2 regions of the Streptomyces sp. NPDC040610 genome follow, and region 1 is predicted to be linked to the other one. Evidence: riboswitches for the same ligand, from Rfam matches in the RefSeq annotation. Region 1 holds a riboswitch; the other holds the start of a gene.
The links. A riboswitch is a leader RNA that binds a small molecule or an ion and turns the genes downstream of it on or off. The one in region 1 is predicted to bind cyclic di-AMP.

Region 2: it holds a riboswitch for cyclic di-AMP, as region 1 does, so the genes downstream of both, ACZ6AA_RS28880 (M23 family metallopeptidase) here and ACZ6AA_RS37715 (M23 family metallopeptidase) in region 1, are expected to answer to the same signal.

Annotation. Positions count from the first base shown of each region.
Region 1 covers NZ_JBVIXA010000018.1:127,746-131,486, forward strand. The annotation lists gene ACZ6AA_RS37710 (PP2C family protein-serine/threonine phosphatase) at 1-883, shown strand, start outside; cyclic di-AMP (ydaO/yuaA leader) riboswitch at 1,114-1,249, shown strand; gene ACZ6AA_RS37715 (M23 family metallopeptidase) at 1,261-2,376, shown strand; gene ACZ6AA_RS37720 (aldo/keto reductase) at 2,530-3,474, shown strand; gene ACZ6AA_RS37725 (PrsW family intramembrane metalloprotease) at 3,503-3,741, opposite strand, start outside.
Region 2 covers NZ_JBVIXA010000009.1:282,627-286,367, forward strand. The annotation lists gene ACZ6AA_RS28875 (GntR family transcriptional regulator) at 1-422, opposite strand, end outside; gene ACZ6AA_RS28880 (M23 family metallopeptidase) at 720-1,547, opposite strand; cyclic di-AMP (ydaO/yuaA leader) riboswitch at 1,561-1,722, opposite strand; gene ACZ6AA_RS28885 (M16 family metallopeptidase) at 1,984-3,369, opposite strand; gene ACZ6AA_RS28890 (M16 family metallopeptidase) at 3,366-3,741, opposite strand, start outside.

The DNA.
Region 1 (3,741 bases):
GGGCAACCGCGCCGACGTACAGGTCGTCACCGAGTTCCTGACCATGCTGACCGTCGGCATCCTGGCCGTCGTCATCAACCGGGTCGTCCGCCGCGGCGACGCCCGCCTCGCCTCCGCCCGCTCCATCGCCGAGGCCGCCCAGCGCGCGGTCCTGCCGCAGCCCGACCCGCGGATCGGCGGCCTGGACATCGCCGCGCGGTACGAGGCGGCGGAGGCCGACGCGTTCATCGGCGGTGACCTGTACGCCGTGCAGGACACCCCGCACGGGGTGCGGCTCGTCGTCGGTGACGTACGGGGCAAGGGGATGGGCGCGGTGGCCGCCGTCGCCGTCGTCATCGGGGCCTTCCGGGAGGCCGCCGAGCAGGAGGCCACGCTGGAGGCGGTGGCGCAGCGCCTGGAGCGCGCCCTCGCGCGGGAGGGCACGCGGCGCGACGGGCTCGACGCCTTCGAGGGGTTCACCACGGCGGTCCTCGTGGAGATCCCGCGCGGCGACGAGGGCACCGTACGGATCATCAACCGCGGCCACCCCGAACCGCTGATGCTGCGCGCCGACGGGCGGCTGTGCGTGCTCTCGCCGTCCGAGCCCGCGCTGCCGCTCGGCATGGGCGACCTCGGCGCCTGGCCGGACCGCGCGGACCAGAGCCCGTTCCCGCCGGGGGCCACGCTGCTGCTCTACACCGACGGGCTCTCCGAGGCCCGGGACGAGGACGGCCGGTTCTACGTCCCCGCCACCCGGCTCGGCGGCCGGATCTTCCCCGGCCCCGCGGGCCCCGACTCGCTCCTCGCGACCCTCGTCGACGAGGTCCGCCGGCACACCGGGGGCGCCGCCACGGACGACCTGGCGATGCTCGCCGTACGCCGCCCGGTGACGGTCGGTGACTGAAGAGCACCCCTCCGCAGCCTGATTGACGCGATGTCAGCACGTCGTGGAGATCCAGAACGCTGCGGTGCGTCATGGCCTCCGCTCAACTCGCCCTACTCCAGCCGCTGATGTCCCTTGTGTTCGTAGCGTAAGCGTTAACGATCAGACGGAACAGCTTGGAATACGGCACCGCTGTCTATTAACGTTCGATAACGCAGCGCGGTCGTCCCAGTCGGCACTCCAGTCGGCTCCGTGCGCACGCGCCTAATCCCGCAAGGGAGCCGGGGAACCACCACATTGGGGTGAATCGGGCAAGCGGCACGCCCGTAGGAGACCTTCCTGCTCCGAACCCGTCAGCTAACCCGGTAGGCGAGAAGGAAGGAAAGGAGTGCGCCCCCGTGGCGTCCAACCGGCCTGCCCCCGAAGCGCTCTACGTACCGAACGACGACTCCGAAGAAGGACCGGAAGGTCCCGACAGATCCACGGGGTTCGGCGGGTACGCCCCCCAGGAGCCGTGGGAGGAGTGGAACCCCACCGCGGAGTCCATCCGCCCCGTGCGCGGCAGGCACCGGGTCCACAAGAAGGGCGGCGGCGGACTCGCGCGCAGCTCCACCGTCCTCGGCGTCGGCGTCATCGCGGCCGTGGGCGCGGGCGGCATCGCCACCGCGCAGGGCGGCAAGCCGCCGGTCTCCATCGCCATGCCGGACATGTCGGCGGTCACCGACCAGCTCCCGGAGGCCAAGTCCCTGCCGGGCGTGGGCTCCCTGATATCCGACGACTCCGACGGCGGTGCCGACACCTCCACCGTCGCGGCCGCCGCGCCGCTCAGCTCCGCGGGCGTCACCACCGCCGACGCCGAGCGCGGCACCACCGGCGCGGGCGAGGCCCTGCGCGCCCGCATCATGCAGCAGGCCGAGAACCAGCAGCACCAGGCGGAGGACGCCCAGCGCCTCGCCGCCGAGGACGCCGCCGTGAAGAAGGCCGCCGAGCAGGCCAAGGCCCAGCAGGACAAGGCGGAGGCGGCCGCGAAGGCCAAGGCCGCCGAGGAGAAGCGCAAGAAGGCGGAGGCCGCGCGCAAGAAGGCCGAGGCGGCGCGCCTCGCCAAGCTCGCCAAGGCGTTCTCGCTGCCCACCTCCTCGTACACCCTCACCTCGCACTTCGGCGACTCCGGCTCCATGTGGTCCTCCGGCCAGCACACCGGCCTGGACTTCGCCGCCCCCACCGGCACGCCCCTCAAGGCCGTGCACACCGGCACCATCAAGTCGGCGGGCTGGTCGGGGTCGTACGGCTACCGCACGGTCCTGGAGCTGGAGGACGGCACCGAGATCTGGTACTGCCACCAGTCCTCGATGAGCGTCAGCGTCGGCCAGAAGGTCACCACGGGCGACGTCATCGGCCGCGTCGGAGCGACCGGCAACGTCACCGGACCGCACCTCCACATGGAGGTCCACACCAGCGGCGGCGCCAACATCGACCCGCTGGCCTGGCTGCAGGGCAAGGGCCTCAACCCGTAACACCCCACCGGCTCCGGCGGTCCTGGCGACGACCCCCCGACGCCAGGGCCGCCGGTTGGGATCCGTGACGGCGGAGCCACACCGGGGAGGGGGGCGGGGATTTCCGTGGGCCACACACGGAATTCGTTCCCCGGTGCGGATGTTGAGCCCGTTATGACCACACTCCGCCCGCTGGGCTCCTCCGACCTCGAAGTATTCCCCCTCGCCCTCGGCGGCAACGTCTTCGGCTGGACCGCGGACGAGACCCAGTCCTTCGCCGTACTCGACGCCTACACGGCCGCGGGCGGCAACTTCGTCGACACCGCCGACGTGTACTCGGCCTGGGCGCCCGGCAACAAGGGCGGCGAGTCCGAGACCGTGCTCGGCCGCTGGCTCGCCGCGCGCGGCAACCGCTCCGACGTCGTCATCGCCACCAAGGTCGGCGCCCACCCCGACTACAAGGGCCTCGCGGCGAACACCATCAAGTCCGGCGTCGAGGAGTCGCTGCGCCGCCTCGGCACCGACTACATCGACCTGTACTACACGCACTACGACGACCCGTCCGTGCCGGTCGAGGAGTTCGTCACCGCCCTCGACGAGCTGGTGCGCTCCGGCAAGGTCCGGGCGATCGCCGCGTCCAACATCAGCGCCGAACGCCTCCAGGAGTCCCTGGACTTCTCCGACCGCGAGGGCCTGGTGCGGTACGTCGCGCTGCAGCCGCACTACAACCTGGTCTCCCGCGACACCTACGAGGGCCCGCTCCAGGAGGTCGCGTCCCGCTCGGGCCTCGCGGCCATCCCGTACTACTCCCTCGCGTCCGGCTTCCTGACCGGCAAGTACCGCCCCGGCGCCGAGGTCGACAGCGCGCGGGCCGGCAGCGCGGGCGCCCACCTGGAGACCGAGCGCGGCCAGCGCGTCCTCGCCGCCCTCGACGCGATAGCCGAGGAGCGCGGCGCCCAGCACGCGACGGTCGCCCTCGCCTGGCTCGCCGCCCAGCCGACGGTGGCGGCGCCGCTCGCCTCCGCGCGCACGGCCGAGCAGCTTCCGGCGCTGCTGGAGGTGGCCGACCTCGACCTGACCCAGGACGAGGTGGCCCGCCTCACCGCCGCGTCGGCGTGAGCGGACCGGGCGCGCGGCGGTCCGTGCGTCAGGTGCGGTAGGGGTTGTACGAGGGGTAGGCGGGGCCCGGTGATCCGTACGGGGCGGGGGGTGCGGCGCGGGTGCCGTACGCGGAGTACGGCATGTGCGGCGGGCCGTACGCCGTGTACGGCAGCGGCACCACGACCGGCGCCGTCACCCGTGCCGCGTACGCGAGCGCGGGCCGCACCACCTCGCGGCGCTCCCACAGCGCGTCGAGCAGCTCCCGCTCCCGGACGGCGAAGTCGG
Region 2 (3,741 bases), on a different contig from region 1:
GGGCTCGATGAGGCCTGCGTGAGCGTCTCGTGGAACCAGCCGTCGAGCGAGCGGAGGTCCTCGGTGCCGCCGCGCCGGGAGCGCTCCTTGCCGAGCCGGACGAGCCCGCGCAGGACCTTCAGATGGGCGTCTGTGCGGCGCTGGGCGGCCCTGGCGGCCGCCAGGGGCTCCAGGAGCGCGCGGATCTCCAGGAGGTCGGCGGCGTCCTGCTCGGTGGGCTCAGCGACACAGGCGCCCGCGTGCCTGCGGGTGACGACGAAGCCCTCGGCCTCCAGCGTGCGCAGGGCCTCGCGCACGGGGACGCGGGAGACGCCGTAGCGGCGGGCGAGCAGTTCCTCGGTGAGGCGCGTGCCGCGCTCGTAGACACCGGAGACGATGTCGTCCCGGATGGCCGTGCATACCGAGTGCGCGGGAATGCGCATGACGGACCTCCGCTTTAATGCCCGCGAAACGCGTCGGTCGGCGCGTCGGCCGACGCGTCGAATGGCGCTCGTTCAACGACTCCATGGACCCTGCCGCCATGAACTCTATTGCAGAAGGCAGGATTTTCCGACGGGAGACCGGAATCCATGGATATCTTTTGGCCAAAGGGGCGTGCATACGCATGAAAGCCCCGGCTCGGGTGAGCCGGGGCTTTCATGCGTCAGGGAGGGTCCCGACATCAGGATCCGGACGTTGACGCCGGGATGAAGTCGGGATGCGGACGTCTGCGTCGGGAATCAGACGTTGACGCCGTGCGAGCGGAGGTACGCCACGGGGTCGATGTCGGAGCCGTAGTCCGCGCCGGTGCGGGCCTCGAAGTGCAGGTGCGGGCCGCTGGAGTTGCCGGTCGAGCCGGAGAGGCCGATCTGCTGGCCCGGGGTGACCGTCTGGCCGACCGTGACGCTGAGGGACGACATGTGGCCGTACTGCGTGTACGTGCCGTCGTTGTGGCGGATCACGACGTTGTTGCCGTAGGCGCCGCCCCAGCCGGCCTCGACGACGGTGCCCGCGGCGACCGCCTGGACCTGGGTGCCGGACGCGGCGTGGAAGTCGACACCGGTGTGGCTGCCGGAGGACCACATGGCGCCGCCGGTCTTGTAGCCGGTGGAGACGTAGCTGCCGTCGATCGGCGAGACGTAGGAGCCCAGGCGCTTGCGCTCGGCCTCGCGGGCGGCGCGCTCCTTGGCCTCGCGCTCCTTCTGGGCCTTCACCTTCGCGGCGGCCTCGGCCTTCCGCTTGGCCTCGGCGGCCTTGCGCTTGGCCTCAGCGGCCTGGGCCCGGGCCTCGGCCTCGGCCTTCTTCTGGGCCTCCGCCTCGGCGGCGGCGTGCTTCTGCGCGGCGGCCTGGGCGTCGATCTCGCCGGCCAGGGAGTCGCCGACGGAGATGGACTGGGTGAGGCCGGTGTGCGCGTACTCCGCGGAGCTGCCTTCGGCGGCGAGGGCCGGCGCGGCCAGGCCCGAGATGACTCCGGTGGTGGTGAGCGCGGCGACGCCCGCGGCGCTTGCGGTCGTGCGCGAGATGCGGCTCGGACGGCGGTGCTTGCCGGTCGGGCGGGTGAACGCCATGAAGCGGCTGATCCTTTCCTTCCTTCTCGCCTACCGGGTTAGCTGACGGGTTCGGAGCAGGAAGGTCTCCTACGGGCTCCTCGCCTCGCGGCAAGGGGTCCGATTCACCCCAGGGGACGTGTGGGTCCCCGGCTCCCCTGGCTCGCGCCGTACGGGGACTCGGCGATGGCTGTCCGGTGCCGCGGACGCGGCGTACTGCCTGACGGACAGCCGGACCGACGCTAAACGCCTCATCTTTCAATCGACAAACGAATCAGGCCTTTTGTAGCGCACGCCACAGGCCAGACGAGCAACCTCCATGTCAATTCGGACATATGGCGGCATGCAGGGACCCCAGCGGCTTCCTGAGCCACTGGGGTCCCTGTTCTCACGAGGCGTTGATACCGCTATGTCCAGCTTTACGGCAGCGGCGGCCTCGATCCGTCCCGTCCGGCAATCAGCCGGTGACCACCGTCACTTCACCGATACCGAGCGCCTTCACGGGCTCCTCGATCTGCGCGGCGTCGCCCACGAGGACCGTCACCAGACGGTCGTCCGGGAAGGCGCTCACGACGGCCGCGGTGGCCTCCACGGTGCCCGTCTGCGCCAACTGGCGGTACAGCTGCGCCTGGAAGTCGTCCGGCAGGTGCTGCTCGACCTGGTCGGCGAGGGTGGCGGCGACGGCCGCCGCCGTCTCGTACTTCAACGGGGCGACGCCGACCAGGTTCTGCACGGCGACATCGCGCTCGGGGTCCGTCAGGCCCTCCGCGGCGAGCGTGCGCAGAACCTTCCAGAGGTCGTCCAGGGCCGGGCCCGTGTTGGGGGTGTCCACGGAGCCGCTGATGGCGAGCATCGCGGCGCCCGTCCCGTCCGGGGCGGAGCGAAGGACCTGGGCGAAGGCGCGCACTCCGTAGGTGTAGCCCTTCTCCTCGCGCAGGACGCGGTCCAGGCGCGAGGTGAGGGTGCCGCCCAGGCAGTACGTGCCGAGGACCTGCGCGGACCACACGCGGTCGTGCCGGTCCGGGCCGACGCGGCCGATGAGCAGCTGCGTCTGGACGGCACCGGGGCGGTCCACGATGACGACGCGGCCGCGGTCGTCGGCGGTCACCGGGGGCACCGGGCGCGGCTCGGCCGCCCCGCCGGTCCAGGCGCCGAGGGTGTCGGCGAGGACGGCGTCCAGGTCGATGCCGGTGAGGTCGCCGACCACGACGGCGGTGGCCGTGGCGGGGCGGACGTGCCTTTCGTAGAAGGCGCGGACGGCCGCCGAGTCGATGGCGGAGACCGTCTCCTCCGTGCCCTGGCGCGGGCGCGACATGCGCGAGGACGCCGGGAAGAGCTCCTTGGAGAGCTCCTTGGCGGCGCGGCGCGCCGGGTTGGCGGCCTCGTGCGGGATCTCGTCCAGGCGGTTGCGGACCAGGCGCTCGACCTCGCTGTCGGCGAACGCGGGCGCGCGCAGGGCGTCGGCGAGCAGGCCGAGGGCCTTGGGCAGGCGGGAGACGGGCACTTCCAGGGAGACCCGGACGCCGGGGTGGTCCGCGTGCGCGTCGAGCGTGGCGCCGCAGCGGTCGAGCTCGGCGGCGAACTCCTCCGCGGAGTGCTTGTCGGTGCCTTCGGAGAAGGCCCTCGCCATGATCGTGGCGACGCCGTCCAGGCCCTTGGGCTCGGCGTCCAGGGGGGCGTCGAGGTGGATCTCCACGGCGACGAGCTGCTGGCCGGGGCGGTCGCAGCGCAGCACCGTGAGGCCGTTGCCGAGCGCGCCGCGCTCGGGGGCCGGGAAGGCCCAGGGCCGGGCGGTGCCCGCCTGGGGCTGCGGGTGGAACTGCATCGTTGCGGCCTCGGTCACTTCGCCGCCTCCTCGTCTTCCTCGTCGGTGTCGGCGGCGTCGTCCGCGTCCACGGGGCCGGTGGGTTCGTACACCAGCACCGCGCGGTTGTCGGGGCGCAGGCGGGCCTTGGCGACCTCCTGGACCTCTTCGGCGGTGATGTCGAGGACGCGCTGGACGGCGGTGAGGGCGAGCTGGGGGTCACCGAACAGGACCGCGTACCGGCACAGTTCGTCCGCGCGGCCCGCGACCGTGCCGAGCCGGTCCAGCCACTCGCGCTCCAACTGGGCCTGGGCGCGCTCCATCTCCTCCGGGGTGGGGCCCTCCGCGGCGAACCGGGCCAGCTCCTCGTCGACGGCGGCCTCGATGACGGGGACCTCCACGTCGCCGGAC